DNA from 2 places in the Paenibacillus sp. KN14-4R genome. Region 1 is predicted to be linked to the other one. Evidence: riboswitches for the same ligand, from Rfam matches in the RefSeq annotation. Region 1 holds a riboswitch; the other holds the start of a gene.
What was found. A riboswitch is a leader RNA that binds a small molecule or an ion and turns the genes downstream of it on or off. The one in region 1 is predicted to bind cyclic di-GMP.

Region 1 (16,409 bases):
AAGATCTTTCTCCAGCTTCGGTGGCAATGGTGGTAATGGCGGTAATACTGGTACTGGCGGTAAAGGAGTCACTGTATTATTGCCATTGCCATTTCCGTTACCTCTGTCCGGGTCCGGATCTGGTCTAGTTTGATTCTTCGTATAGAAGAAGGTGTAGCTTTGTTGATCCTTGTCCGTTACCACGTATGTTGCACTTGCTTGAGTCGCTGTATAACCACTTATCGAAGGCGCTATAAGTGTGAATGGTTTTCCAACTTCACCTGATACTTGAGTTGATGTAGCTAATTCAATATTAGTTCCGCTTTCTAGGTACTTTACAGTTACTTTGTGAGTAACAGGTACTACAACATTTTTCGTGTAAAAGAAGATAAACTCTTGTTGCTCTGAATCAGTTACTGGATATGAATTACTTGGTGTTTTAGGTGTATAACCAGTAATCTGCTTAGCAGTAAGTGGAATTGATTTACCTACTTCACCTGGTACTTGAGTTTGTTCAGCTAGTTTCTCGTTTGTACCACTTTCAAGGTACTTCACAGTTACATTACGAGTAACAGTTTTATTCGCTGTATAGTAGAAAGGATATTCTTGGTTTTCCACATCAGTAATCAAGTACGAAGCACTTAATTGTATAGGTGTATAACCATCTATTGCTACTGCCTTCAACTCAATTCTCTTTCCAACCTGATCCTCTACCGGAATTGATAATGATAATGATTTATTAGTTCCTTCTTCTAAGAACTTTACTATTACTGTAGCGTACTTAATTGTTGGTTCTTTCGCTTTGTAGAAGAAAGTGTGCTCACTCCCAGCTCCGATTGTGAAGTTATGCGTCGGTTCTTGTGCTACGTATCCTTCAATTGTTGGTGCTACTAACTCAATCACTTTACCAACTTCGTCAGTTACTGTTGTTGGTTCCATTAATTTTTTATTAGTTCCAGCTTCCAGGTAATTTACGGTCACTGTTCCTTTGTCTTTCTCTTTTGTTTTGTAGAAGAAAGTGTACTCACTTCCAGCTCCGATTGTGAAATTATGCGTCGGCTCTTGTGCTACGAACCCTTCAATTGCTGGTGCTACTAACTCAATCACTTTACCAACTTCGTCAGTTACTGTTGTTGGTTCCATTAATTTTTTATTAGTTCCAGCTTCCAGGTAATTTACGGTCACTGTTCCTTTGTCTTTCTCTTTTGCTTTGTAGAAGAAAGTGTACTCACTTCCAGCTCCGATTGTGAAGTTATGCGTCGGTTCTTGCGCTACGTACCCTTCAATTCCTGGTGCTACTAACTCAATCACTTTACCGACTTCGTCAGTTACTTTTGTTGGATCCATTAATTTTTTATTTGTTCCAGCTTCCAGGTAATTTACGGTCACTGTTCCTTTATCTTTCTCTTTCGCTTTGTAGAAGAAAGTGTGCTCGCTTCCAGTACCGATTGTGAAGTTATGCGTCGGTTCTTGCGCTACGTACCCTTCAATTTCTGGTGCTACTAACTCAATCACTTTACCGACTTCGTCAGTTACTGTTGTTGGTTCCATTAATTTTTTATTAGTTCCAGCTTCCAGGTAATTTACGGTTACTGTTCCTTTGTCTTTCTCTTTCGCTTTGTAGAAGAAAGTGTGCTCGCTTCCAGTACCAATTGTGAGGTTATGCGTCGGTTCTTGCGCTACATACCCTTCAATTCCTGGTGCTACTAACTCAATCACTTTACCGACTTCGTCAGTTACTGTTGTTGGATTCATTAACTTTTTATTAGTTCCTGCTTCCAGGTAATTTACGGTCACTGTTCCTTTGTCTTTCTCTTTCGCTTTGTAGAAGAAAGTGTGCTCGCTTCCAGTACCGATTGTGAAATTATGCGTCGGTTCTTGCGCTACGTACCCTTCAATTCCTGGTGCTACTAACTCAACCATTTTACCAACTTCGTCAGTTACTGTTGTTGGTTCCATTAATTTTTTATTAGTTCCAGCTTCCAGGTAATTTACAGTCACTGTTCCTTTGTCTTTCTCTTTAGCTTTGTAGTAGAAGATATGCTCGCTTACACTTCCGACTGTAATACTTACAGTCGGATTTTCCGCTATATAACCATCGATTGCAGGTGCTTTTAATTCGATTGTTTTACCAGCCTCAGCACTTTCAGTTGTTGGTTTTTGTAACTCTTTATTTGTTCCAATTTCCAGATACTTCACTGTTACTGTTTTTATTACGGGATTAGCCGTAAATCCAAACCATACAATTTTAGAAGGGTTCGTGGAAGTTAGTTCAACTTCTGTTGGATTTTTTCCTTCTTTAAAAGTATAACCTTTAACTGATGGTGCAGGAACAGTGTAAGTTTTACTTAAATCCAGTGCTTCTTGTCCATTTGGTTTAAAACTTTCACTATAAACCTCATGTGCCTTATCTGGTGACTCGACTGGTTCACCTGTTTCATTTACTGGTTTACCATCAGCATTAACCTTGTAACCTTTTACAAGGATTGATCCTTTTCCGATACTTACTTTCGGTACTTCAAACTCCTTTTTGGTTTGAGTAACAGTAGCATCATTATATGTGATTGTTGTCGTTCCATTAGTTGGATACAACTTACCTGATTCAGGATTTTTCTTTGGATCCATTTTTACTGTATAAGTTAACTGCGCTGGTGCGCCTTCAATTATGTTTCCGACTTTCCATGTAAATGTTTCTTTCGATGCGTCCCACACTAGTGTTCCTTGTGAAGTTGTATAATCGGATGCGGTAAGTTCTTTACCCTGCAACTTCAGATTGAAGAATTCCCCCATTGGATCAACAACGACTGCATCAGCTGCTGCATATACGCTTTTACCTGCTAGTTCGGTAAATACTTTATCTAATTCCGAGCTATTGGATGGATAGTAACCATCACTTTGAACATTCTTTAATACATAAGTAGCGTCCTCATTTCCATTTACTTCAAGACCTACTGTATAGATTTTTATTTTCGAATCTTTTACCATTTTAGCTTCTGATATCGTTCCAATTCCATGATCTTTAATTTCATATTTTTCATCAGGAACCCATACTGGCCACCAGCCTGAATTATCCCAATATCCAGGCTTCTTTATAATGCTGTATCCAGATGTCGAATAACTTTTACCTGTACCAATTTTGTTTTTGTAATTAAAATTAGACAATATAAAATTATGTTTACTACCGATCCATTGTGTGTAGTCAGCAGCTTTACTTGCTTGGTAGCTATACGTTGGTTCACCATCACTTAAAAGTACAATCGCTTTATTTTTAGCACTACTTTTTGAAAGCAACTCATTCGCACGTTTTATTCCTGCTTGGATGTTTGTGCCGCCTTCAGCTTCTATTTTATTAATTTGTTTTTTTAAACCTTCAGCTCCTGATGCACCAACAAAACCAGATACATCTTCTACATTCCCTGAAAATGATACTACTGCAACATTCGAAATCGATCCTTTACCCAACAACAGATCCACAAATTTGTTAGCAGCTTTTTTTGCGTTATCCATGCGTGTGCCTTCCATACTTCCAGACCGATCGATTACAATCACAACGTCTGAGCCAATCTTTAAATTTTTCCCCTCAGCTGTAAGTGTGACTTTCCATTCGTCTTTAATTGAAGTTGGCTCTGCTTTTTTCGTCAGGTTAATTGCTCCTGGATTAGGCCAGATAGGACCGTTACTAGGTGCAGTCTCTGCATAACTTTGAGAAAGTGTCCCTGGTAAAAGTCCCAATAGAATTGCAACCGTGCATAACCAAGTTACTAATCGCTTAAATACTAGTTTCATTGCTTTGTTTCCACTCCTTTAATAAATCGAAATAATCTTTTTACAAACAAAAAAATCCGATTGCAATAACATGATGTTATTTGCAACCGGACGATCATTAGTCAATTGACTTTTAGACTCCTGGCTTTGCGACCTAATCTTTCGAGTTAGTGTGCCTATTCAGTTGTGAATTCATGGACTAACAAAATAAAAAAGCCCCGCTGCATCAACATAAAAGTTCGTTAAATGCAACCGGACGATCATTAGTCAATTGACCCTTAGACTCCTGGCTTTGCGACCTAATCTTTCGAATTAGTGTGCCATATTTAATATTTTGTTCATAGTTTTACAAGTATTGCCAACCTATTCTCTACTATATTTTTTAAGTAGTATTTTGTCAACACCTTATTTTCGATTTTGACAAATAAACACCCTTCAACTCCAACGAGTCGAAGGGTGTCATTTTTACAAGATATATAAGTTACTTCCCATAAGCCCCATTTGCAAATGTGGATGGATCATACCATTTATATCCGCCCGACGGTTGTGACCATGGCTCATTTTTCGGTTCGATTGAATTCTGAGGAATTTCATTCTCAGGTCCTGCAGTAATAAGCTTTGTTTCTAGGCTCAGCTCTAGACCTTGCACTTGATCGAAGCTCTTGTACGTTTCATGTTTACCGAGCCAGTTCATGAGATTAATGAGTAGAACCCCGTCATCGCCTTCCTTAAATCCATCGTATGTCGTTTTGACTTTTCCATTACGCTCGTCTTTATACTTCGGTGTGGCATCTTCAACCGCAGAGGAGTCTCCGATAAAAGCCGCTTTTCCTAAACCGACTTTTGCCACTGCAACATATGGGCCTTCTTCAATTCCACCGCCTGCATAATTGCCTTTATCTACTTTATTCCCCCATACCGATGTCGTCTTTGGTAAATAGACAATTCCTTTGGCTTTATTCGGATCAAGGATAGCAAGCGTGCTGCCCGCATGCATCTCAACCGTTTGGACACCTTTCGTAATTCCGAAAGCCTGTGCAGGCTTCTCAACGATAGAAGGTGTTGTAATATCACCAAGAGCATTGTAGCGAAAACGAATGCCAAAATTCTGCCCGAGCCAATCTGAGCTTTGTACGTCTTGCATAGCTGCTGATGCTTTTTCACCTGCATTCATACCTTTGGTTGGATCGTTCCACGCTCCTCTACGGTAACCGTTAAACGATTCATTCCCATCCCAGCGGTTCATATTACGATCTGCGTTATAGTGATCCCCGATGAAAAAGATGCTTCCCCCTTTTTGCACATATTCCAGCATGGCAGCTTGCTCTGTCACTTTAAATGGAATATTAGCTTCGGGAATTACGAATACATCATATTCTTTCAGGTCGTCATACGTAATAGGTGCTGTCTTACGAAGTTCAGAAACAAAATTCCCTTGCTTTGCAACTCCATTCGCAAAATCCGAGAACCCACCATCAATGACCCAATCCGCTGAACCTGCGGTCTGACCATGTGTATTATCGAACAACACTTTTCCTTTTTGCGTACCGACAGCTGCAATTTTTGGAGCAGGATCTGTTGCTTTCTCGGCCTGTGCAGGGACTAAGAATAGGGCTCCTGCTAAAGTGAGGGAGACAGCTAGAGATATGATCGCCTTCCGTTTTTTTGAAAATAGTACCATGTCCAGACCTCCTTATTTACGAATTGTGATATCGTCGAAATTTATTCTTTTATTGTTTGCGCCTGTCACGCTAATTTTGAAACGAACATTGCCTGTTTCATTGATGGTAAAAATATGTGGAGTTAGTGTACTCTCACTCTCATTAACTAAAGCTATCTCTGTCCAAGTTGAACCCCCATCTGTTGATTTAAATAACTTCCATTGAGACCCTGAATCTGCCCCATAATTTGCGGAGTAAATTTCAAATGTGCTGGCACCCGCTACATCAAAATTCATACTCATATTTCCACCCGTTTTAACACGAGCCGAGTTAGTGCCATTTTTCCTGTCATTACTATCATTTGAAGCCATCGCATTATCCATCGTCCAGATTCCAGAGCTCAATGTCACATTAGAACTTGCGTAACCACCTTTAAAATTGCTATTGAAGCCTTCCACCATCACAACCACTGGATCTGGGTCTGGTTTTGGATCGGGATCTGCACCCTTCACTGCTGGTGTAGCTGCACTTTTCACAGCAATACCTTGAGAAATACCAGCTGAAGCAATAGGTGTAATTTCGAAAGTAATGGTTTTACCCAATTCATTTCCTGTAAGAACATAGCTCGCCTTAACAGCTCCAGCAATTTCAACATCATTCGCATACCATTTGAAAATAGAGATGCCTTCTGGATCATTATCTGCATCCTCATACAAATAGCTACCTGTCAGTGTCTGACCGACAATTGTTGATCCCATTACTTTTACATTCTTGGCCACAGGTGCTGTATTCGGTGTAGGTTTAGGATCTGGCCCTGGATTGGATAACACCTCAACGCCTGTAATTACTTCAAGCGATACAACGGCATTGTAATCATCAATTGTACCGGAGATGCGAACCTGTGAATCGATAGATGCATTATCCAAAATCGTTTTCAGACTTGCCGGAGACCAATATTTAGTAGCGTTAGTCGGCACTTGAATCGCATTGCTCGCTTTAAAGTCTACAACACCTTTTTGATCTGCAATAACAAAAACTTCATTCGCATTGCTCAAGGCGTTTTTCGAAGTTAAGATGCCTACAATTGTAACTGGGGTTCCCTTAGCCTTTGTTCTTGCTTCCGCAACTGTAAGCCCTGCAATTGGCTCTGTGACCGTTAAGGTCAACTGTACCTTCGGTGCATAACCACCAACAGTTCCTTCAAAGCTAAATGTGCCTACTGTGTTTGTATCAGCAGTAGCTGGAGTCCATGCAACATTCATCATCTCAGTTGTTCCATCGTTCATTGTAGCTTTCACTTGTGCGGGTAAGGAGTAGGCAGATCCTTTGACAGTACTAGCTGTGATCAGATCAATCTTGGCAATCTGACGATCTTCGGTCATTGCTTTTACTGTTACTACAAAATTCTTCGTACTCGAAGCTGCGCCTCGTTTAACCGTCGCTGTCAGTGTAACGACTGCATCCGGCTCAGTATTTAAAGGACGCTTAATTGCACCATTTATCTCAACGACTAAAGGATTGCTGGAAATCCATGATACGGTTGTGCCGTTCACACCCGTTGTTGGTAATTGGAGTGCTCCTATTACATGTTGTAAATTTACGTTATCTTTCTTGACTATCTCATCTGTCAAAGCCACCAAAGCACCGTTCACCGCGTCTTGATCGGTCATGACTCCTGCCTCAAGTACGAGTACATACACCGCTTCACTTGCATAACCTTCGTCTGTTTTCACTGCTTTAATTTCAAGCACTGTACCCGCTTCTTGCGGTGGAATAGATACGGAGAATACACCTGTCGCAGGATCCGCAAGCCCTGATCCAAGCGTCAACAAGCCTGTTCGTACCGTGACGGTTGAACCTCGTTTTGCAGTCCCTTTTACATTTGAGTCGCTCTCCGTTACGCCATTTACTTGAATTGGGCTTGCATCCACCTTAAATACTTGAATCGTGTATTCTTTTACCGTATCCGTGCCATTCAAAGTGAACGTTGCAACCAGCACCACATTAACATTTTGAGGAAGTCCTGCTCGTGTGATTTGACCATTCGATACATTCACAATGGAAGAATCCGAGCTATTTTTTAACGTCCATGTAATCTGGGTGTTATTTAAGCCTGATGTAGGCAAATGAATGGAAGGTGCCGTTCCATCATAAGAAATACTCACTTGAGCTGCCGCTTCATCAAGCATATCTTGAACTGATTTCGTCTGAGCTAAGACCGTCAATGTAAATGTTTTTTGTGCTTTTGCAATTCCTTTGGTTAATGTAGCTGTCAATTGGACTTTGGCACCAGGTTCGCCCTTGACAGGTCGAGTCACTTTGCCCGCGTCCGTAATAAACGCTGGTAAATTGGAGCTCCATGTAATACTGGAACCATTTTCGCCTAGATTTGGCAATGCCATATCAGATGTGATGCCTGTCGACTCATCAAGGGTAAGTGAAGTTTGATCATGCGCTACAATTTCAGCATCACTTAGTCCTCCAGTACTGATAAGATCCGTAGACAAGCGAGGATACAACTGCGGTTTATTACTAAATACACCAACGATTCCGGTTACAGAAGCGATGTCGCCATTTTTCAGGGTAGTTGGCACACTATATTTTTGTAAAAACACATCGTAACTCGCACCCGACTTCGTCACCGTAAATTTCTGAACTGTCACATTGGAGACCGTGACATTCTCAACCGTTACTAACTCTCCATAATGAGCTGTAAGTTGGTCGAATGTAACGATTTTTGCTGTAGGAGCAGTTTCTGAACTCAGCTTGGTAACCGCTGACTTATCCAGTTCTACCTCTCCCTGATACGTTAATACTTTTCCGCTTATTTCTACTCGATCTCCTATCGACAGAGTAGTTCCACCATCCACCGTAGGTGAGAATGCCAGCAGCCCCCCGGTGTCGTCTTGCACATAGAAGCTTCCCTTAGCTGCATTGGTACTTACAATTGGTGTCGTTGTAACAATTCCTCGTATCTTAGCGGATGTACCATCTGTAAGTTGACGTACTTTCGCAATCGTTAGCAAAGATGGATCTGGATTCGGATTGCTGCCGCCATCATCTTTTTTAATACGTCCCTCGACTAGATAATTGATCGGATTGTTAAAGCTTTTCACAAAGCTTACGAGTGCCTCAAGGTCCTCTGGGCCTGTTACCGGATTATGACCTAGCTGTCCAATTGGTGCATACTTAGCACCTGTCGCAGTATACATAAAATTATTTACAGCTAATGTATAAGTGCGATCGGCAATAATTGGAGAACCATCTAGGAATGTGATCGAAGTCACCTTATTCTGATCGGGATGATACACATATTTGAACCCGCTAATACTGTAATCTGGGCCATACTGCTTGCTTAATTGCGCATTAACGATCTTCGTTAGATCGGCACCTTTAATATCTACCTTCATCACAATGTTGTTAAATGGCAAAATATTATACAGCTGCCCCCAAGTGATGTCCCCCGCACTTAACTTATCTCGAATTCCGCCACCATTCATAAGTGCAAAATCGGTGTTCATCGCAGCCCGCATACTATCTGCAATCAAGTTACCTAACGCGTGATCTCCATTATTCGTGTAACTGCCTTCCATGGCGTTAACGGTATGACCAACCTTTTGTTCCAATTGTGGGCGAACTTTGTCTGTATATTTTGTGATAATTTCATTTACTTGCTTATCTGGTGTCTGCTTGCTGTGATCCGTGTACACGATCTCTGCTTTTTTCTGAATGATATCTTTCGTAACAGGATCAATGAGCAAATCAATATCTGTAAAAGCTTTTCCATACTCCCATGCTTGCACAATCAATTTGTTATTGACTGTTCCATTGGCTAATTTATGGCTATGCCCTGCCAAAATAACGTCAACTTCATTGTCCAAATGCATAGCCATCGTAGCAGCTGAACCAGTTACTTTATCACCCATGCCTTCTGCATCCATATGCGCAAGCACGATGATCGCTTTGACACCTTGCTTTTTCAGTACTTCGGTGTATTTATTTACAGCGTCTGTTTCATCCGTAAAATCAATATCCTGAATACCGGCAGGCATCACCATATTGGCTGCACTGCGAGTCACGACACCAATAAAACCGATCTTCACGCCATCTATTTCTTTTATCGCATAAGGATCTAATACAAGCTGACCGTTATCTTTATATATAACGTTAGCAGCTAATATTGGAAAATGAATTCCATTATAATTCGGTGTCCCTTTGCCTTGTGGATGCACGCCGCCTTTAATCATGCGAAGCATCTCTGTCGTTCCCTCATCAAACTCATGATTACCAACCGTACCCACATCGAATCCGATTGCTTCCATGGTTTCAATTGTTGGCTCATCTTGTAGGAGTCCAGATACAGGGGAACTGCCACCCCATGCGTCACCTGTCTCTACGAAAAGAGTATGCGCTGGATCTAATGCTTTTATCGTTTTAAAATAACCAGCAAGTACATCCATTCTGCCCACAGTTATGTCGGGGATTTTATCGCCATTCAAATCTTCGCTGTAAGTTTGATCAATTTTGCCATGAAGATCGTTAAGCCCTAACACCCTAACGTGGAACGGTGTAGGTACTGGCGTTGGTGTTGGTGTTGGCGTTGGTGTTGGGGTTGGTGTCGTCGTTGGGGTTGGTGTCGGTGTCGTCGTTGGGGTTGGTGTTGATGTTGGTGTCGGTGTCGGTGTTGGTGTTGATGTTTGTGTCGGTGTCGGTGTTGGTGTTGATGTTGATGTTGGTGTCGGTGTTGATGTTGGTGTCGGTGTTGGTGTTGGCGTTGGTGTGCTTGGGGTCCAAGGTGATCCCGAGCCTGAGCTTGATGATGGAGGTGTTGTAGATGGTGTTGCTGAAGTGGAATCCTTTACCTCTTTGTCATTCACAAGCGTTGTAATACCGGATGACAATGTTAATGCTGATGGTGCCGTGGTGAAGCTTACACCTTTTATATGAACAAAAGCATGACCGATCTTACCACTGCCTTTAATTGTTACAGGGGAATGGAATACGGCATTACGAATCATTGCATTCGCATTCATATCAACGATACTCTGCCAAGCTCCTGAATGCATAGTTAAGCTCTCAATCGCAGCACCATTGTTTAATTCGATAATGACTTGTGGTGCATAGACTTGCAAGTTATCAAAGCTACCTGTTAATCGGATTGTGGATTGTGGGGGGGTGCCAACTTCAACCGATACCCTGCCAAATCCACCTTTTGTCAGACTACGTTCTTCAAGTGTACCTCCAGATAACATATGAGTATGACCTACTGAGGTTGTACCTTGAGCTATTACGCGAACAGCACCATTGTTCTTACGAACTTCTACGTCGCCAAGCTGTGAATCTTCCAGAACAATGCTGTTAGGTCCACCGCCACGAATGATCGTTTTTCCTTTTACCGTGACACCTTGTAAGTGAACATTACCTTCCCCCACACTCTCAGCAAGGATGAGATTACCGGGAATCGTAAGTTTATTCAACTTAACTTCGCTGCTTGTCACAATGAGGTTGTCACCTGTAAATGTGCTAAGCGTACCCGCTTGACCATATACGACCGTACGACTTGTTATTTGTTGGACACGATCTAATGTCGAGACTGCCTCGGCACGTGTAATGTAAGTTGTCGGTTGAAATGAACCATCTGCGTAGCCGGTCATGTAACCTTTACTACTTACAGCTCCAATTGCATCTTTACTCCATTGTGGAATAGACAATTCATCTGTGAATGAACGAACTGATTTGCTGCTAGCAGCATCGAGACGAAGGATAGACTTCATGACCACCGCAACTTCTTGCCTGCTTATAAAAGCATTTGGTCGGATCTTCCCATCTTTATCCCCACTTAAATAACCTGCTGCTTTTGCCTTAGCGATATCTGATGCATACCAATCTTTTGCGCTAACGTCGCTAAACACCGCATCAGACTGTGTTTGAAAATCAAACACACGATTTACAAGAGCAAAAAACTCAGCGCGTGTTACATTCGTATCCGGCTGCATGGCTCCATCCGCGTATCCACGCATCAGACCGAGCTCTGCCCATACCTGCATTTCTTTTTCTGCCCAATGCCCCTTGGTGTCAACCGTGGAAGCATGAGCCCAATAAGGTGCCCCTCCTCCAAAGAATAGACTTACTACAATCGTTAGAGCGAGCAAACATCGTGAGGCTTTACGTAGGAACATCTTATTTTCCTCCTAAAAATGAATCTTGTACGAACAGGACAATCATCCTCATCCTACCGTCATTTTATTAGGACATGATCAAATGCATGTAAATAATTTATTTATTTTTCTGATAATAAAAGCGGCATATTTAACATCATGGATTTTTCAAAACATCCACATGCCAAACATGCCGCTTTTTTATCCTATTTTTCACATCACGAAGATAGATAAAATAATTTCATTAATGATCATCCGCAGGCGGTATGAGTAGATACCCTTCATTTAAGGCATCTTCTTCATTCGTTATAAACGTATGCATGCCCATCATCCATGCTGATCCTTCAATGCGCGTTAACACTGCAGGCAATCCGCCAACTTCACTTGTTCCTACAATTACAGCCCTGAATATAGAACCAACTATACTCTCATGCACGAACTCCTTATTCATCGCAAGCTCACCTTTACTGTATAAGGTTGCAAGCTTCGCAGACGTCCCTGTTCCACACGGAGACCGATCAATTCCACCGGGTGGAACAATAACGGTATTCTTCACATCCGCTTCGGGATGCGTAGGGTCTGTGAAAAATTCAATATGAGTCAGTCCCCTAATCGATGGAATTTCAGGGTGCACAATATCTACCTTATGATTAATCGCTTTGCGGATCCGAATAGCAGTCTCCACAATGGTCGAACCATTCGATGGTATAAGTTCAAGATCAATTTTACGAGCATCTATAATCGCATAAAAATTACCGCCATAAGCGATGTCGCAATACACACTGCCTAATCCTTCAACCTCAACTTCCATACTTGTCAAAAGGAATGCCGGGATATTATGAAAAGCAACCTTCGTCGCCTTCCCATCCACAACCGTGATCGCTGCCTCTACTAATCCGGCTGGCGTGTCGAGCTTGAGAGTTGTTATAGGCTCTGATACTTGAATCATACCCGTCTCCACCAGAGCTGTACACACCCCAATGGTATCATGTCCGCACATTGGCAAATAGCCACCCGTCTCAATATAGATGACCCCAATGTCAGCCTCAGGATGGCATGGTTCAACAAGCAAGGCACCTGACATCACCTCATGCCCTCTTGGTTCATACATCAGAATGCGACGAACATCGTCATGCTCACGCTTCATATAGAGCATTTTCTCCATCATGGTATTGCCAATTAACTTAGGAAGTCCGCTAATCACCGTTCTTGTTGGATTGCCTCCTGTATGTGTATCCACGGTTGTAAATGTCTTCTTTGTTCTCACTACATGTTCACCCTCTCTTTAAATCGCTCGAATCGAAGTGGCTCAGGAGAGATCACCGTCTGTGACTGCTCTGTTATCATTTCACTCATTAGCTTACCTGTTACTGCTGCAAGACTAATGCCATCACCCTCATGACCAGCCGCAATATAAAATCCTGGTAGTTCCTTCACTTCCGACACAATCGGCAGATGATCACTCGTCCACGGTCTTAATCCGGTATAGGTTCGCACAATGTTAAAGTCATTTAATTTTGGATAAAAACGCAATGCCCGCCTTGCCATACAGCGAACGACTTCCATATTGCAAGAGGTATCAAAACCGACAAACTCCCGGCTGCTGCCGATCAAAAAGTTCTGGCTCTCCGTCGGCTCAAATACGAGTGCAACGCCGTACTTTGCCGTTAGTTCGTCTACCTTTCGCTCTCCGCCAAACTTCGAGATCAAATACCCGAACTCCATCACTTTACGCATCCCCACTGGCATCTGTCGCGATGCGACAATGAGATGTCCTTTTCGGGGAACAATCGGAATATCGATACCAACCATCTGACCAATGTGCGGAGCCCACACACCCGCTGCATTCACGATCTTCGAGGCCGTCACATCCCCTTCACTCGTATGAATCGTATAGCCATTAGCAGCTTTATTTCGAGTAATCCCCTTAACTTCCGTCCGTAAGTGAATATGGACACCATACTTCTCGGCGGCATCCTCAAATAATGCATAAGTCAATAAATAGGGATTCACTGTTGAATCTGTCGCACATTCTAGGCCACCTGGCAGATCATCTGCAAGATACGGAGACTCAGCACGAATATCTTGTCGATCTAGCATACGAAATGGTAGACCGAGTGCTTTCTGTCTATCCACCCACTGTTTGGCTGCATCCATCTCCTCATCCGTCTCACATACTAAGATGCTTCCTGGTGCCCGATATTCAAAAGAACAAGTCAAATCCTGACTCAGTTCACTAATGATTTGCTGACTGACCAATGACATTTGACTGTCGAATCCAGGATCTTTATCAATAGCAAGTATATTTCCATCACATCTAGATGATGTGCCGCTTGCTAGCTCCCCTTTTTCAATAACGGTTACATCAATACCCTTCTTCCCCAAAAAATACGCAATCGATGATCCGACGATACCGCCGCCTATAATTGCAACTTCCGTATGGATGACATTCATTATTTTTCCCCTTTGCACAAGTTAAGATTTCGTTATGATTGTTAATTGGATAGGATGCAAAATTGATGCCAGTGGTTTCACCGCTATTTGTTTACTTTCCCCGACTTAAATGTATAAATAAATTTACACTTCTATATATAATGTGTATAATTTATTATTATCATATTATTCTGATAAAAATAAAGGGGTGTAATCAATGAAACACAAACTACCTCATTTATTGAGTCTTCTTCGTACAAATTTTACTTACACGGTTGATAACAGCCCTAAGCAGCCATTTAATCCACCCATTCTCGATATGACTACTCTTAACTGTGAGATGTCTGTCCATTTCTATCAGAATGGAAAGCAGCTCTATTATTGTGATTGTAAATCTATTACACCCTCGATAGCAGATCCAAGATTAGCTTGGCGAGCATCTGCAAGTGTAAGTGAGACTGAATCCATTAAGTCTATTATACAACTTTTTCATGAAAACGATTACATTCTTGTTTATAACGAAGCAAACAAGCCACTTGGATTTCTAGCTTCCCACGATATGATGCAAGCACTATACCAATCACATCAACGCCTAGAGGCGTATTTTGAAGCGATGATCGAGACGATGGATGCATCGATCTCCATGATTGATGAAGATGAACGTACAGTCGTATGGACGAAGGGTGCCGAGCAAATTTTTTCGATAAAAGCGCAGAATATTATCGGCAAGCCGATTTCTGACTTCTTCCCGATCCACATGCTACAAACGCTTCGGGCACTAAAAACAGGCGATTCGGTATTCCGTAAGCTGCATCAGCCAAGACCTGATCTCTATGTTCTCATTAATTCGAACCCCATTATGCTCGATGGTCAAATTATTGGTTCAATTGCCGCTGAAAAAGACATTACGAGTGAGGCACGGCTCAACCAAGAACTATTCAATGCAACAGCCAAAGTCCATCATCTCCAGCAGCAAATGGCTCAGCTCATGCCGTCCGCCGATCCATTCATCCACATTAAAGGAACGAGTCGCGCAATCAAGCATGCTATTGAGATGAGCAGTAAGGTCGGATCGACCAAAGCAACTGTGCTAGTTCTAGGGGAAAGCGGCGTTGGCAAAGAACTATTCGCCAAAGCCATACACGACACCCGGGAGAAATCAGATGCCCCTTTTATCGCCATTAATTGCGGTGCAATTCCGCCATCCTTATTTGAAAGTGAGCTTTTTGGTTATGAAAAAGGGGCCTTCTCAGGCGCAGATCACAATGGCAAGAAAGGAAAAATTGAGCTTGCAAAGGGCGGGACTTTATTCTTAGATGAAATTGGTGAAATGCCACTGGATATGCAAGTCAAACTGCTGCGAGTCCTGCAGGAGAAGAAGTACTATTCGGTCGGCGGGACCAAGCAGCTTGAAGCGGATTTCAGGGTCATAGCTGCAACAAATCGGGATCTCGAGCAGCTTGTTAAAAAGGGCCTATTCCGAGAGGATCTCTACTATCGCCTCAACGTCGTTACTGTGGATATCCCACCTCTTCGTGACCGAAAAGAAGATATTATTGAACTTACGCACTATTTCTTATATGAATTCTCAACCAGCTATAACAGGCTAATTCAAGGCATTCCACAGGAAGTCATGCTTGATCTTATGCAATACGATTGGCCGGGAAATATCAGGGAACTTCGTAATACGGTGGAGAGAATCGTCGTATTTTCTGCGGATGGTTCGGTTAAACGTGAGTACCTGCCTTTGTCCATTTATTCACGTAAAAAATCCGAAGATTACGAAGAACAAGAGCATTTTCCAACGGCAGTTGTCACTCTGCAAAAAGAATTAGAAACCCATGAGAAGCAGATCATTCTTAAGGCTCTTGATCTTGAAAAAGGAAATAAGCAAGCCGCCGCCAAGCGTCTGGGCATGTCCCGGGCAACGCTTTATAATAAAATGAATAAGTTGGGGCTTGGAGAATGACTTAAGAGCGTTTGTTGGTAAAAGTCTGGGCACTACGGAGAAAAGAAGCACTTCCGGTCGCTGTTGAATCCGTGTCCCTTGTTTAGATTGTAGGGTGGGGACACTTCTTCAAAAGGCGATCGCTTCGCTCCTACAGTATGACTTTTCTCCTTCGTTCGACTTTTTGAGCTACCTCTTAATCATTTCACAAGCCTTGTGAAAAAACGATAAGTAACATACAAAAAGCATCCCAAAACGGATGCTTTTTGCTTTTGATACACTTATTACCTTCTGAATCTTATAAATTAACATGCTGTCCAACACCGGCTTGCACCGCTCGATCATACAATACTTTCGCTACGACCACGTCCATTGCAGCTAGTCCCACTGATTTAAACACTGTGATCTCTTCATCATGTTCACGACCTTGCTTGATTCCGCTTACAATCTCGCCAAGCTCAGCAT
Region 2 (16,409 bases), 520 kb from region 1:
GCAAGTTTCTCCGATCTTTCGCTATTTTCTCCAATGCTCGGACTAAGCAGTTCAGACCCAAGGCGGGATCATCGGATTGTGAATGCCTTTAGTGTTGCTTTCTTCGATCACTATTTAAAAGGAAAGAGCGACTCCACGCTGCAATCTGCGGCTGTCCAATATCCAGATGTACATTTTACAGTGAATGAATAAGTAGCTTTGATTATAACCAGGAGAGTCTATTAACTGACTTTACACAAAATTTTTGTCAGACCCTCAGCAAACGAAGAACTTATCGTGCAGGAGCTGCATTGAGTCAGCTCCTTTTTGCTTAACCGTTCATAATTACTCCACCGGTGATATGAAGAAATTGTCCGGATACATAAGAGGAATCGTCCGATGCTAAATAAACGTAGGCTGGAGCAATCTCATAGGGTTGCCCCGCACGTTTCATCGGAGTTTTGGCGCCCCAGTTTGCTACTTGATCCGCTGGGAAAGAAGCGGGAATGAGTGGAGTCCATATCGTTCCAGGGACGACGCCGTTGACTCGAATGTCTTTGCTGATTAGGGACTTAGATAGGGAACGTGTGAAGGCGACAATGGCTCCTTTGGTCGCTGAATAATCCATCAATTGTTCGTTTCCTTCATAAGCAGTAGAACAGGATACGTTTTAATAGAGTACTTCGGGGCGAAGGCTCTTTTTTATTGGTGTGTTTTATGTGGCATTTTTTTGACGTAATTAAGAATGCCCTTGACATCACCAAATAACATGTTACTATTTAACCGACAGGCAGTCGGTCGGTGATAGAGGAGGTAATTAAAATGAGAGTTGTAAAAGAAGCCGAGGAACGCAGGAACGAAATACTTGACGCAGCTGATAAGCTTTTTGGTCAGAAGGGCTTTGACGGTACTAGTACAAACGATATTCTCGAAAAGGTCGGAATTGCGCGGGGAACGCTGTATTATCACTTCAAGTCTAAGGAGGATATTATGAATGCGCTGATTGAGCGGTATAGTGTTCGTCTTTTAGGCGCGGCGCATAAAATTGGAGCAGACAAGAGTATTCCATTACACGAGCGCATTATTGGCGTTGTTATGGCTCTTAACATAAGTGACGGAAGCAGCAAGGAAATTATGGAGCACATTCACAAGCCGCAGAACGCGCTTATGCATCAGAAAATACAAAAGGTCATCATCAACGGCGTTCCCCCGATACTGACGGGAATCATCCGTGAAGGCATAGAGCAAGGATTGTTCAACACGCCGTTCCCGTATGAATGCATGGAAATGGTTGTGATATATGCGAATACCGTTTTTGATGATGATATGGTTGAAATGACGAACGAGGAGCGCGCTTCACGCATGCAGGCGTTTGTTTTCAACGTAGAAAGGATGCTTGGTGCCGAAAGCGGAAGTCTAATGTCCATCGTTATGCAGATGTTTGGCAGTGGAGATGGAGGCAGCAATGAATAAATCGGGAAAATCCTTCGGAAAATTTCTTCTTCTGTGGTCGGGACAGCTTACTTCAGCGATAGGTAGCGGGCTTACAGCGTTCGGGCTTGGGGTTTATGTTTTTGAGCAGACGGGAAAGGCATCGGCAATGGCACTGGTAATCTTACTTGCGTTTATGCCGTCGCTTCTTTTAAGTGCCGTGGCGGGAGTGCTTGCGGACCGCTATGACCGCAGGCTTCTAATGGTGCTGGGCGATAGTCTTTCTGTGCTGGGACTTGTATTTATATTGATATGTATGCTTAACGGAGAAGCGCAGTTATGGCAGATTTGCGTGGGAGTTACAATAAGCTCTGTGTTTGCATCGCTACTTGATCCCGCATACAAAGCTACGGTTACGGATTTACTTACCGAGGAGCAGTACTCTAAGGCAAGCGGTCTTGTCCAGGTGGCAGGCTCGGCGAAATTTCTGATTTCTCCTATAATTGCGGGATTTTTGCTCACTGTTTCGGATATAAAGCTGTTGCTTGTAATCGACATTTGCACTTTTTTTGTCACTGTTACTACTACTCTTGCTGTACGCAGCGGTCTTGCTTCCAAGACATACGAACAGACAAAATCGTTTATCCACGAATTCAAAGACGGTTGGAGCGCTGTTTCCGGAAACAGAGGTGTGCTTGTTCTTGTGATTATGACATCGGTGCTGACATTTTTCCTTGGAGTTATCGAAACACTTTCCATACCGATGCTGCTAGCTTTTACGGACAGCTCCGTAATAGGAACGATTGAAACCATTGTCGCTTCGGGCATGCTCGTATCAAGTGTGATAATAGGATTTCTTCCAATAAAAAAAGGTTATGTGAAAATCCTTTCGATTTCGCTGTTTTGTGTAGGAATGTTTATGGTGGCGTTCGGATTGCGCGAAAATATTGTTTTGATCTGTATTTCGGGGTTTCTCTTTTTTGCCATGATGCCGTTTGCAAACGTAAGCCTCGATTTTCTTGTTCGTACCAACATTGATGATTCCGTTCAGGGCAGAGCATGGTCATTAATAGGGTTAATTTCACAGCTTGGATTTGTTGCCGCTTATGCGCTTTCGGGTGTGCTTGCGGATTATGTGTTCACTCCTTTGTTAGTTGACAGAGGAGTGCTTGCTGACAGTGTGGGAAAGATCATTGGCACGGGCAGTGGCAGAGGTACGGGATTGCTTATTATTATCGCTGGGATTTTGTTATGTGTGACTTCAGTAATTCTGTACAACTTGAAATCGGTTAAAAAGCTTGAACGCAGAGGTGACTTATGTATAACAGAATAATCCGCAATGATATTTTAAAGAGCAAACTGATCACGCTGACAACAATCATATTTGTCGCCGCCTCGGCTATGCTTGTTTCGCTCGCGGCGATACTCGTCGTCAATCTTTCGGGCGCGCTAGATACGCTTATGAAACAAGCTAAAACTCCGCATTTTATGCAGATGCATTCGGGTGAAATTGATATTGCGCGGCTTACATCTTTTGCGGAGAAAAATAACAATGTGGATGATTTTCAGGTGATTGAATTTCTCAACATGGACGGCTCACAAATTCGATTGGACAATAGATCGCTTGCAAATAGTGTTCAGGATAACGGTTTCAGCATGCAGAGTGATAAATTCGATTATCTTCTTGATCTTGACGGAAACATCATAAACGTAACCGACGGCGAGCTTTATGTTCCAATAAGCTATATGAGGGACAAGACCACAAAGGTCGGTGATAAGGCCGTAGTTAGCGGAAAGGAATTTATCGTTGCGGGATTTCTCCGCGATTCGCAGATGAATTCCACGCTCTCCGCCTCAAAGAGATTTCTTGTAAGTAGAAATGATTACACGGAAATAAAAAACCTTGGAAGTACGGAGTATCTGATTGAGTTCAGATTAAAGGATTTGTCGGCACTCAGCGCATTTGAGACTGCTTATGTCACCGCAGGACTTGAAGCGAACGGACCAACAGTTACATATCGACTTTTCAAAATGATGAACGCACTTTCAGACGGAATGATGATTGCGGTAATACTTCTTGTAAGCGGACTTGTCGTTGCGATCGCATTTATGTGCATACGCTTTACGCTCCTTGCGAAAATCGAAGACGACTACCGCGAAATTGGCGTTATGAAGGCAATAGGGCTGCGTGTTTCCGACATAAAAAAGATTTATCTTGCGAAATATGCAGCGATTGCGGCGGTAGGCAGTATTCTTGGTTTTGCACTTTCGATTATGTTTAAAGGCAATCTTCTTGAAAATATACGGCTTTATATGGGTGAAAGCGAAAATTCCTCTTTTGCCGTGGCTTTAGGAATAATCGGTATACTGCTTGTATTCCTTGCAATTATTACCTATGTAAGTGGAGTGCTGAGACGCTTTCGGAAAATATCTGCTGCGGAAGCAATACGATTTGGCACTTCACAGGAAAAAAACGCGGGCGCAAAGCGTTTTAGCCTGAGCAGAAACAGGCTGTTTAACACGAATATTTTTCTCGGTATCAAAGATGTTCTCGCAAGGAAAAGACTTTACGCCACAATGCTTGCGGTGCTGGTGATTTCGGCATTTATCATTATTGTTCCGCAGAACCTGTACAACACGATTTCCTCAAAAAGCTTTATCCAATATATGGGGATTGGAAACTACGATATGCGCATTGATATTCAGCAGACCGACAATATCTCTGAAAAAGCCGCTGAAATTATTAAGATGATGAAGAGCGACAGTACCATTTCAAAATATGCTGTCCTTACAACAAAAACATTCAAAGCAAAAAAGGAAGACGGATCGGAGGAAAATATAAAAGTTGAACTCGGCGACCATTCGATATTCCCTATAGAATATTCCAAGGGCAGAGCACCCTCCGCAGAAAACGAAATTGCACTTTCGGCTTTGAACGCCAATGAGCTGAGCAAAAAGGTCGGCGATGTCATTACGCTAGTGATTGAGGGGAAAGAGAAAAGTCTCACGATAAGCGGAATTTATTCCGACATTACCAACGGTGGCAAAACCGCAAAGGCTGTTTTTACCGACAATTCGGCAGACATGATGTGGAGCATTATCTGCGCGGAGCTTTTGGATAAATCTTTTGTCGTCGAAAGAACTTCGGTATATGCGGACAGGTTTGTTTTTGCAAAGATTTCAGACATTGATGAATTTGTTACACAGACATTCGGCTCGATAATAAGCTCCGTCAGAAAGGTCTCCAGTGCTGCAATTGCCGTTGCGCTCATTATAACGGTACTGGTTACACTGTTGTTTATGAAAATGCTTGTCGCAAAAGACAGATATTCCATTGCCGTCATGAAAGCGTTTGGTTTTACAAACTCGGATATTAAGGCGCAGTATGTTTCGCGTTCGGTATTCGTTCTGATTGTCGGAATTGTTCTCGGCACGCTTCTGGCTAACACTCTCGGAGAGATGCTTGCGGGTGCGGTGATCTCCTCCTTTGGAGCGTCGACGTTTAAGTTTGCGGTCAATCCGCTTTCGGCGTATCTGTTTAGTCCGCTAATGATGATAGGTTCGGTACTTATCGCAACAATAATCGGCACATCGGGCGCGGGACAAATAAAAATTTCTGAAAATATAAAGGAGTAGGCATATGAAGAAGATTATTATCGGTGATCATATTGTAAAATCTTTCGGCGAGGGCGATGAAAAGCGCAATATTCTCGATGGAGTGTCTGCCTACATAGACGAGGGCGAGTTCGTTGCGGTTATGGGACCTTCGGGGTCGGGAAAATCAACGCTGATGTTTGCGCTAAGCGGAACGGATGGCGTTAATGACGGAAAGGTCGTTTTTGACGGTAGGGATTTATCGGCGGTCGGGGAGAATGAGCTTTCAGATATACGCAGAATAAAAATGGGATTTATTTTCCAACAGCCGACTATGCTTAAAAATCTGAATATTATCGACAACATCATTCTTCCGTCCATGCGGGGCAGCAGAAAAAACGCTGCAAAAATTACGGAAAAAGCAAGAGTTCTTATGAAAAGGGTAGGCATTGCGGAGCTTGAAAAGCGCGACATTACACAGGTTTCGGGAGGTCAGCTTCAGCGTGCGGGAATATGTCGAGCGCTTATGAACAGCCCCGAAATCATCTTCGGCGACGAGCCGACGGGTTCGCTCAACTCAAAATCTGCGCAGGAGATTATGGACATATTTTCCGATATCAACACGAAAGGTACTGCAGTTATGCTTGTAACTCACGACGCCAAGGTTGCGGCGCGGACGGAGCGTATTATGTTTATGCGCGACGGAACAATCGTAAGTGAGCTGAAGCTTCCGAAGTTTGACGGGGCGGATATGGATGGCAGGGTCGAGAAAGTAACGGTGAAAATGAGAGAAATAGGAATATGATATTAATTGTTAAGTGATACTCTGGCTATTGTTTCATTAGCAGAGGGGTGTCTCGTTCTGAAAAACTTTCACTTTTTTTATTTTCAAAAATTGACATTCATATATGCATGGTATATATTGGTCTATACCAATAAGCCATTAGGTCATAACTAAGGACAAATACATAAATATGGCACACTAATCGAAAGGTTAGGTCGCAAAGCTTTGGAATCTAAGAGTTACTGACTTATGATCGTCCGGCTGCAATTAACATTGTTAATGCAGTCTGGCGTTTTTTTGCGTTTAGGGGAGGTGAAAGGGTAGATGAATAAAAAAATCACGGCCATCCTGCTTATCGTTACTGGAATCGTGCTCATGGTATTTCCAAAAATGACGGAGATGTATCGTGATTATCAGCAACAACAGCTGCTCAAGGAATGGCAGGCGAGTCTTCATAACATTGACATCACGGAAGAACCTGTGGAGCAAGCACAGAAAGGCGTGAACCTCACATCTACCCTTCCCGCGGTTCGAGGCAGCGAAGACCATAAAGCCTTCAAAGAGGATGGGATTACAGAAGGAATTCTAACGATCGACAAAATAGATTTAGAGCTTCCCATTCTTCACGAAGCAACGCAAGAGAACATGAGAAAGACTGTCGCCAGTGTTGTGAATACGGGCAATGTGGGTGAAGTTGGGAATTATGCCATAGCCGGCCATCGAAGTCGGACGTATGGAAGGAATTTTAATAGGTTGGATGAACTGACTTTGGGGGATCAAATCAAGGTTAATAATGGAAGAGGACAGTTCGAATACACCGTAACGGAAAAGTTACGTGTCAAGCCAGATGAGGTGTGGGTACTTAAACCCGACGGCAAGGATAAGGAATTTACACTTATTACTTGTGATCCAATAATAAACCCTACCCATCGACTGATTATTAAAGGGAAAATAATAGAGTAGCCCAAATGCTACCTGATATAAAAAGGAAAATTAGGAGGAAACAGCATGAGCAGGCAGTCAAAAAGAGTATTTTCAATGTTTTTAACCATTATGATCTTTATGTTTACTATAGGTCAGAGTCTTGTACCTGTAATAGCAAATGCACAAGAATTGAATACAACCGGACTTGTTGATAGTTTCATGATTGACAAAACAAAATTGAATTACGGTGAACAGACTCAAATCACAGTGAATTTCAGTGATAAATCTGGAAATAAAATGAAGGCTGGAGACACACTAACATTAACACTGCCTCCAGAATTGCAAGGATTTAGTGGAACATTCCCATTAGAAAATGGCAAAGGAGATAATTTTGGTACTTGTCAAGTAACGAAAACGAATGTGGTATGTACATTTAGTGATACCGTTGAAAAACTTCAAAATATTAGAGGTTTTTTCTATTTTAAAGTAATGGGATCTTATATACCAGCGGGAGAAACAAAGACCATTGAAACTGATCTCGGTACTACTTTAGTTAAGCAATCGGTAACCATTGTTGGCCCAACTAGTGGCGGAACATCTACAAATTTTTTCAGCAAAGCCGGCGATATTCTACCGAATAATACCAATGAAGTGCGTTGGGTTTTATATGTGAATGATGGAAAGAAATATTTGAATAAAGATATTAAAATATCAGATCGTATACAAGAAGGACAAACGCTTCAGAAAAATAGTTTTTCCGTAGCAGTTAATGGTAAGTATATTTCATTGAATGAATATGGTAAGTATGGAGTTCGTATTGATATTACCAGCGATACCTCATTCGATGTTGTTATTAATAAGGCTAAAGGCAGTGGTTATAGTTATATTATTAACTATAAAACCGATATCACTGCGAGTGGAAAGAAACAAGATTTCTTTAAAAATAATTATACAGTCGATTACCAGATTCTATATGAAGATTCAGTATCTGATTCAGGCGATGCTCAGGTTAAAAATATTGATATGGGTGGCGCTGCCGATGGTGATTTACCACCTAAAGGAACGTTACGAATTGTTAAGCACATTGAAGGGAATAAAGATAAATTCATCCCAGATGTTTCGTTTAAGTTGTACAAAGAGTCAGGTGAACAAATTGGAGGTATCCACACAACGGGTGAACAAGGTATAGTTGAAGTTCCTGACTTAGTTGTAGGAAACTATTATGTACAAGAGATTAGTGCTCCAGATTATTTGAATTTTGACCCTGATAAAAAAATCAGCTTTAAGATTGATGCGAATGCTGAAAAAGGCGTTAAGCTTATGATTCCGAATAAAGTGAAAACGATGTCTGTATCAGGGACAAAAACATGGAATGATAACAATGCGTCAGATCGACCAGATACAATCAAAGTAGATTTGCTGCAAAAAGGTCAAGTGATCCAAACCCAAGACGTAACGGCAGCAAGTGGTTGGAACTATACGTTTGCAGATGTACCTGCATATGATGTTGACGGTAATGCCTATACGTATACTGTAAAAGAACAACCCGTAGCCGGTTATACATCCGAAGTTAATGGTTATAACATTACGAATACAAAAGTAGCGCAAACAACAACTGTAGAAGGAACCAAAACGTGGAAAGATGACAATGTGGCAGATCGTCCGGTCAGCATCAAAGTCGACCTCTTGCAAAACGGTCAAGTCATCCAAACCCAAGACGTAACAGCAGCGAATGGTTGGAAATATACATTTGCGAATTTGGCAGTAAATGATGCAGAGGGCAAAGCTTACACTTATGCCGTCAAAGAACAGCAGGTAGAAGGATATACATCCAAAGTCAACGGTTATGACATTACGAATACAAAAGTAGCGCAAACAACAACCGTAGAAGGAACCAAAACGTGGAAAGATGACAATGTGGCAGATCGTCCGGTCAGCATCAAAGTCGACCTCTTGCAAAACGGTCAAGTCATCCAAACCCAAGACGTAACAGCAGCGAATGGTTGGAAATATACATTTGCGAATTTGGCAGTAAATGATGCAGTGGGCAAAGCCTTTACGTATTCCGTAAAAGAACAACCGGTAGCAGGATACAAATCGGAAGTGCACGGTCACGACATTACGAATACAAAAATAAAGGATCCAGGTATAACACCAACAGATCCAGGAACAACACCAACAGATCCAGGAACAACACCAACGGATCCGGGCACAACACCAACAGATCCAGGAACAACACCCACGGAACCAGGGACAACGCCTACAAATCCGGGCACAAAACCAACGGAACCAGTAAATCCACTTCCACCAGTTCCGGGCGGTCTAACTAAAGTAGAAGGAACGAAGACGTGGAACGACGATAATGCGGCAGACCGTCCAAGCATGATCCAAGTTGACTTACTACAAAATGACAAAGTCATTAAAACACAGAAAGTAACAGCGGAAAATGGTTGGAAATATACGTTTGCAGATTTAGCAACTTATGATAAAGATGGCGAAGCTTATACGTATACTGTAAAAGAACATCCTGTTGCAGGATACAAATCCGAAGTACACGGCTATGACATTACGAATACAAAGATAAAGGATTCAAAACCTACAGATACGAAAACAAATGATTCTACATCTAATAAAGGTGATGACAATTCGGTATCTCTTCTTCCTAAAACGGGAGAATCATCTGCGGGAATGATCTTCAAGCTTGTAGGCATACTGTTATGTATCTTTGGAATCATCCTATTCGTTCGTCCTAGAGCTCAAAAATAATTAAGGCTCCACTCAATAGAGTGGAGCTTTTTTGCTTGCTCCACTCGTCTCTACTACCCTTTCTGAATCGCCCAATTGAGGCGAGTATCTTCCTCAAACTTTGTTTTGCCGGGATTTCCTTCGGCTCTCAAGATTTTCAAATCATTTAATCTAACGATGAAGGACCAGAGACTATCGAACCGTAGTTCTTTTTTATATTGACACATGAACCCGCATTTGCCGGATAGAATGTCCTGAGCGATCTGAAGAGTATCACGATTTTCTGCCTTTAGCAGGGATTGATATACATTGTGGTACCGGGTTTGTGTCGAGTACCAGTCGCTTTCGGGGCGATGATCAAGCTCGGACATGGATGGATCCATAAATTGATTGGTTGCAATGAGGAAGTTGTCCTCGTTCTCGGGCCTTCTTACTACGATTCTTTGCGAACAGCACTCAACAACGGCCATCTCGCCACTTTTATCTGCTAGAATGATGTTCTGAGCTGTGGATATAGGCAATGAGCGGAGCAGGGAGATTGCTTCCTCTACGTTCCGTGCTTTCTCCAGCAAGTAGCGAACGATGAACAAAAAATTGAATCCAGGTTTGATTTGCTTAGAAGCTACAAATGTCATGCCAACCGCAAGACCATGTTCATTCACTCCGTCTTCCTTGCCAATTAAGGCATCCCCTTGACCAATAAATGTATAGCCGTTATTCGGTCGATATAAGCAGCTTTCTGTCGTTTTTTTGAATTGGGAAAACATATCATGATTGCGAGCAAATACGATATCGTTCCCGTGTTTAAAGCAAAAACAAGTGCACCCGTATGCTTCACCAAAGACGCCAAGATTGAATAGAAAAGCCGCAAATGATTCAAAAGGATAATGGACCCCTTCCGCCATGCCTTTAATCTCTTCGAGGATTTCTGGATAATAATTCTTACAGATGGATAAAGACTCTGAACCAAACTTAATCTGATCATCATTTAATTGGATGACGGGGTCGAATCGGACCCCTTTGCTATACAATAAGCTTCCATATTTATAGCCCATGTCAAAATGATTACCTTGTAAACGCGGATGATACATCGATGGCTCACTCCTTCTTCAATTGACTTCACGGAGTATTATAGAGGAGTGAAACGGTATCTTTTTGACGAATGATGCTAAAATGATGATAAAGATTTCGGCTTATCATAATGGAGGATTATTTAATGGAATATATCGAACGAATAATGGAAGCTGTCGCGTTTATTGAGCAAAGACTCGATCAAAAAACGAATGTTGATGATATTGCCAATCATGTGGGATATTCCAAATTTCATTTTCAAAGACTATTTCACCAAGTGACAAGTCATACGGTAGGGCAATATATGACGGCTAGAAAATTAACAGAAGCTGCGCAGACGCTCCGCAGGAAAAACTATCGGATTATAGATGTTTCTAATCTGTACGGATTTGAATCCCATGAAACGTTCACAAGAGCGTTTAAGTCGCGGTTTGGTGTGCTGCCGAATGAGTGGAGAGGTGCTGGTCGCATTCCGCCGAATTTGTTGATGAAAGAGCTTAGAACAGAATACCTTGATCATATCCAGCAGCTTGAAGCGGAAGCGGTGGAACAGATTCACCTTGATGAAAAAGTAGTCAGGGGTTATTTGCCCCAGAGCAGTTCAATTGCACATATTCATGATTGTTGGAACCAATTGTTCAAGCAATGCCGGAATAAGCGAGCTGACAAGTTCGGCATCGTTCAATATGCTGATAACATGGAGCTAGATGTCACATACACCTATTTGGCGGCTTCAACAGCAGAGAATCTAGAGGTGACAGATGAACAGCAGCAATTTGTTATTCCAAAAGGGAACTATATGGTGTTCGAGCACCTTGGATGCGTAGAGAAATTACCGTTAACCTATCGTTACATTTATGGAACGTGGTTTATGCAGAACAGGTTGGAACTAAACGGTGTTTTTGATTTTGAGTATTATGGTGATCGTTTTAATGGGGTCAACCAAGCGGATAACGTTATTCAAATTTTTGTGCCGATATCAGGGTGACAAATATCATCGATTACTGTCGTGGGATAAGATACGGGCTCAATCCCGTTGCAATCATTCGATGCCCCCGATCATTGGGGTGAATAGGCATAAATCCGCCTAAGGCATCTTCGATTTTTCCGTTTCGATATCCATCTAAGAGTTCGGCCTGATTGCCTTCAAACCACCTATGGGTGGGAACAACGGTGACATCGTGATGATGAGCAATATTACTTACCATGCCATTAAATAGAGCAATCGCCTCAATGGCAAGAGGGCTATTCGGAAATGGATTGTATTGGGTGCAGCATACGATACGAGCACGACTCCTTTTTCGAATATGAGTAAAAATAGCACTTAAGTTCCTGCTGTAGCCTGCTGCTATTTGCTCAACATCTATCGACTTATGGCTTCGAAGTAAGGCTAAAGCGCCGTTAGCTAAGTCTACACCTCCAATCCATACCGAAACCATGGAGGAGCGGCTAATGGCAGATGACCCTCTCCATACCAGAGCGCGTAATAAATTGCTGCTGGTCCAGCCAGGACGAGCTAGAACAGACACACGAACCTGACGTGCACTCGTATTGAGAGCAGATGCTGTTAAATGGGGATATGATTTTGTCAAAGATGAGGCATTCTGACCGTATGTGATGGAATCTCCAAGTGCTGTATAGATCATGAGTATCACCAACTCCAACTAGAATCAATGCTAGCTTTTGTGTCTCCACAAGCGGTAGCTTAATATTAAGGTATGAGAGACATGTACAGGTTGTGTGGACATTAACAACGAATGCGTTAATATGAGCGTTTGCTTGTAGAAAACCACTAAACTTAACGTTTAGTGGTTTCTTTGAAAGATCTTCGTATAATGGCAGTTTTCGTTAGTTGGCCTGCCAATCTTTTTCCGTCACAACTTGTATCTTCTCGCCATCTGATTTGATGAGGATATTACCGTGCAGGGCTGTCGCGTATACCTGCGCTTTATTTTTCTCATACCGTTTCATAATATCGGGTGCTAGGAGAAGGTTGGTGCTGATTACTGCAATTTTAGGTGATACCGCTTCTATGAATGTGTTAGAAGATGATGTGGCATTTCCATGATGGGGAGCATCCATAAAGTCTGAACGCAAGGCTGCTCCTTTGGAATCGACAAGTTGGTATTCACGCTCTTTGTAGATATCAGCGGTGAATAGGAAGCTGTTCTGTTTATACGTGACTTTGATGACCATAGATTGGTTATTTATTGTGGAGTAGTCGTAGTTTGTGACAACGCCAGGTAAGTCCCCTTTTCGCGGATTTAATATTTCCACTTTCACATCTTTGCCAAGGGGAATTGTGGAACCATCTTCCGGGTACTCCACAGGAATCTTTTTACTCTCTAGCACTTTAATGACGTTGTTATAAGATTTGGAATCCGGGTATGGAAGATTTTCCATATAAAATTTATCGACTTTTACTTTCTCTAGTAAGGTGGAATATCCACCGATATGATCGGAATGCGGGTGTGTATTTAAAGCAGCATCAAGTGATTGAATGTTGAGCTTATTTAAAAAATCGACGAGTTTCTGACCAACTTGGGGTGTACCTGCATCGATAAGCAGGGTCTTTCCTTCAGGTGTCCGAAGCAAGATGCTGTCTGTAGAGTCATCTGGGGAGTCCAAATGAAAATAACGGATTGTCAGTTGATCTTTCCCATTGTTCGGGTCAAAAAATTCAGCTGTACGCAATGCTGTATTTTTGCCAGATGCGGTTCCTTTATTGTCTGGTGAAGTTGTTGGAACATTAGCACTAGGTTGTGACTGCGCACAAGCAACGAGAAGCAGGATTGCAGCTGTAGATGCAGCAACCCCGATATTTTTCCCGATTCGATGCCAAAGTGGTTTTATCATTGTTAGTAACCTCCCGTCTTAGATCCTTGTTTTCTAGACGTGTATCTATCATTTAAATGTTGAATTGGACATTGCGGTGATGATATATTTTTGTGCAAAAATAAACAGCAGTACAATTGGTGCAATAACGATGACACTACCCGCCATAACGAGATGGAAGTTTAGTGTCTCACCACCCCCAATTGAATTTTTCAACATAGCAATTCCGACAGTTAACACGCGCATATTATCTGTATTCGTCATGACGAGCGGCCAGAAATAGGAGTTCCAGCTGCTGATTACTTTAAAGATAATAACAGTTATAACGGTCGGCATAGCCATAGGAGCCAAGATGCGATATAGAATATGGATTCGACCGGAACCATCAACACGCGCTGCTTCGATTACTTCATTATTTACGGATTTGAAAGCCTGTCGTAATAGGAAGATCCCGTAAGCGGAGGCTCCATTGGGAATGATCAGTGCCCAGAATGAATCTAACCATCCAAGCTTCGACATCATCACGTATACAGGAACGAAGACAACTTGTTCTGGAACGACCATGGCTGCAATGACAGCCACAAATAATGTATCACGTAGGGGGAAATTCCCCTTGGCGAACGCATAGGCAGCAAATAAAGCAACGTTGACCTGAAGCAGTACAAGGCCAACTGTCTGGATGATTGTATTCAGACCGTAGCGGAGAAATGGTGCTTTATTAAATGCATCTACATAGTTACTGAAGGTGAATTCATGCGGCCAGAATGTAGGTACGGCGCTCTTCAGTTCAGCCGGTGACTTAAATGAAGTAATAATAAGCCAATATAATGGAAACAGCATGAGTAAAGTAACGATGATAGCGAGTGCATAACGGGAAGTGCTTCCCAATTTACGAATTGTCATTATGGAGCACCTACCCTTCGTAGTGAACTTTCTTTTTAGAGATAAATAACTGAATTGCAGTGAGTGCAATAATGAGAATAAAGAACATAATGATTAATGCCGATGCCTTACCAACTTTGAACTGTCCGAACGACATTTCGTATATCCAATACACCATGACATGCGTGGATTTGAGTGGTCCGCCATTCGTCATAACATCTACAGATTGGAATACTTGCATGGATGAAATGAACGATGTGATCACGAGGAACAACGTTGTCGGAGACAATAACGGAATGGTGATGTAACGAAGTTGATGCCATTTGTTCGCTCCATCAATACTTGCTGCTTCATAGTAATCTAGTGGAATGCCACGCAAGCCCGAGATAAAGATAATCATCGTAAATCCGACGCCCTTCCAGATCGCTACAATAATAACAGCCCATAGTGCTGTCGAAGGATTGGTTAACCAATTGACAGGCGAGATGCCGAATAGCTTCAACATACTGTTCAGAATGCCGTAATCCGGATTGTAAATCCATATGAACACCATAGATGCGACAACCATCGAAATGTAATGCGGCATAAAAATAATTAGGCGCATCGCACTGAATGCTCTACTCATTACATTGAACAGAACCGCTAACGCCAAACCGATGAGGAGTTCAAGCGATACTTCAATGATCGTATAAAGAAATGTTACTTTTAGCGTGTGATACAGTTCTGGATCTACGAGCAGTTTCTCATAATTGGAAAAACCTATAAATTTCTTTATCGGTTTCAACATATTCCAATCTGTGAAGCTGAGATAGACGGAATTAGCGAGTGGATAATAGGTGAAAATTCCGAGAAGCAATAGAGCAGGTAGCGCTAGAAGGAAATCTTTAAAACTTTCTTTTCTACGATAATGAAACAATGCTCTCTTCGGTTTCGTGGGCGTTGTTTTTGTCTCGATGATTGGGGTGTTCATGTTTGTGAACCTACCTCATTTCTACATTTATATAGAGTGTGTTATAAAAAAAGGGGTGTCGCGCTGGGGAAAGAGAATGCCTTAGGCACTCTTCCTTCTCCATCACGACACTTTTTGAACATTGCTCTAAAAGTCTTTGAGGATGTCATTCATTTTCTTAGCAGCTTCTTTAAGCTCAGCTTCTGGATCAGCATTTTCAAGAACGACTTTACCGAGAGCGTCTTTATACGCAGAGCTGAATTCGCCATAACCAGGGTGCTGCAACCCGCCTACTACGTTATCAAAGTTATCGATTACCGCTTTGTATTGCGGGTATTTCGTGAAGTAAGCTTTACCTTCTTCTGAAGTTACAACGGATTTACGAGTAGGGAGGTAGCCAGTGCCATCTGCCCATTTGATGTTTCGTTCAGCACTTGTCATAAACTCAACGAATTTCCAAGCCGCATCTTTTTGCTTTTGTTGTGCGCCTTCCATAACTGCGATACTAGCTCCACCCATGTGGGAGATACGTTTTTTGTCACCAGGGATAAAGGAAACGCCGATCTCGAATTTCGCTTTCTCGATATACCATTTAATTAAAGCGGAAGTGTGTTCAACCATTCCGATTTTACCGTCGAAGAACATTTGACGCATGGTATCGGAAGCACCTTTACCATAGCCGATGTGCATGTAACCTTTGTCTTTCCACTCTTTGAAGTTTTTCAAGAATTTCATGCTGTCTGGTTGATCCATAGCCGATTTTTTCTTATCTTCTGTCAAGATCGATCCGCCTGCATTTGTAATCCAAGGATCATAATACCAAGTGGACCATCCAGGAACGGAGAATGCATAACGGGAAACTTCATTGCCTTCTTTTTTGCTTAACTTTTTAGCAAATGCTTCGATTTCATCCCATTTTTGCGGTGGAGTTACGCCTTCTTTTTCAAACATGGTTTTGTTATACACGAACACGCTCGTACTTACAATAAGTGGAAGCGCATATTGCTTGTCTTTGAATGAATAAGCTTTTAACATCCCTTGGGAGAAGTCCTTCGTATCAACCTTGTCTCTTTTGATGTAAGGATCTAATTCAGCAAGTACGCCAGCATCGGCGAATTGAGGCAGTGCGGAAACTTCAATATTCGTAACAGCTGGAACTTCTTTAGCTGCTACTGCTGCCATTAGTTTCTTTTGCAATGTGTCGTAATCACCTTG

Region 2: another riboswitch for cyclic di-GMP. It lies ahead of ACSBOP_RS18690 (class D sortase); the one in region 1 lies ahead of ACSBOP_RS16030 (MucBP domain-containing protein).

What each region holds. Positions count from the first base shown of each region.
Region 1 covers NZ_CP197466.1:3,265,254-3,281,662, forward strand. Annotated here, with positions in the region: gene ACSBOP_RS16030 (MucBP domain-containing protein) at 1-3,765, opposite strand, end outside; cyclic di-GMP riboswitch class I at 3,844-3,931, opposite strand; cyclic di-GMP riboswitch class I at 3,989-4,076, opposite strand; partial or broken gene ACSBOP_RS16035 (DNA-binding protein) at 4,232-5,425, opposite strand; gene ACSBOP_RS16040 (immunoglobulin-like domain-containing protein) at 5,438-11,584, opposite strand; gene ACSBOP_RS16045 (proline racemase family protein) at 11,808-12,830, opposite strand; gene ACSBOP_RS16050 (NAD(P)/FAD-dependent oxidoreductase) at 12,830-14,017, opposite strand; gene ACSBOP_RS16055 (sigma-54 interaction domain-containing protein) at 14,316-15,965, shown strand; gene ACSBOP_RS16060 (ornithine cyclodeaminase family protein) at 16,243-16,409, opposite strand, start outside.
Region 2 covers NZ_CP197466.1:3,786,032-3,802,440, reverse strand. Annotated here, with positions in the region: gene ACSBOP_RS18720 (alpha/beta hydrolase family protein) at 1-192, shown strand, start outside; partial or broken gene ACSBOP_RS18715 (SDR family oxidoreductase) at 311-634, opposite strand; gene ACSBOP_RS18710 (TetR/AcrR family transcriptional regulator) at 802-1,452, shown strand; gene ACSBOP_RS18705 (MFS transporter) at 1,445-2,743, shown strand; gene ACSBOP_RS18700 (ABC transporter permease) at 2,728-5,046, shown strand; gene ACSBOP_RS18695 (ABC transporter ATP-binding protein) at 5,051-5,809, shown strand; cyclic di-GMP riboswitch class I at 5,971-6,057, shown strand; gene ACSBOP_RS18690 (class D sortase) at 6,113-6,751, shown strand; gene ACSBOP_RS18685 (Cna B-type domain-containing protein) at 6,797-9,478, shown strand; gene ACSBOP_RS18680 (C45 family autoproteolytic acyltransferase/hydolase) at 9,532-10,548, opposite strand; gene ACSBOP_RS18675 (AraC family transcriptional regulator) at 10,674-11,516, shown strand; gene ACSBOP_RS18670 (SGNH/GDSL hydrolase family protein) at 11,530-12,174, opposite strand; gene ACSBOP_RS18665 (ComEC/Rec2 family competence protein) at 12,377-13,384, opposite strand; gene ACSBOP_RS18660 (carbohydrate ABC transporter permease) at 13,433-14,266, opposite strand; gene ACSBOP_RS18655 (carbohydrate ABC transporter permease) at 14,277-15,215, opposite strand; gene ACSBOP_RS18650 (ABC transporter substrate-binding protein) at 15,342-16,409, opposite strand, start outside.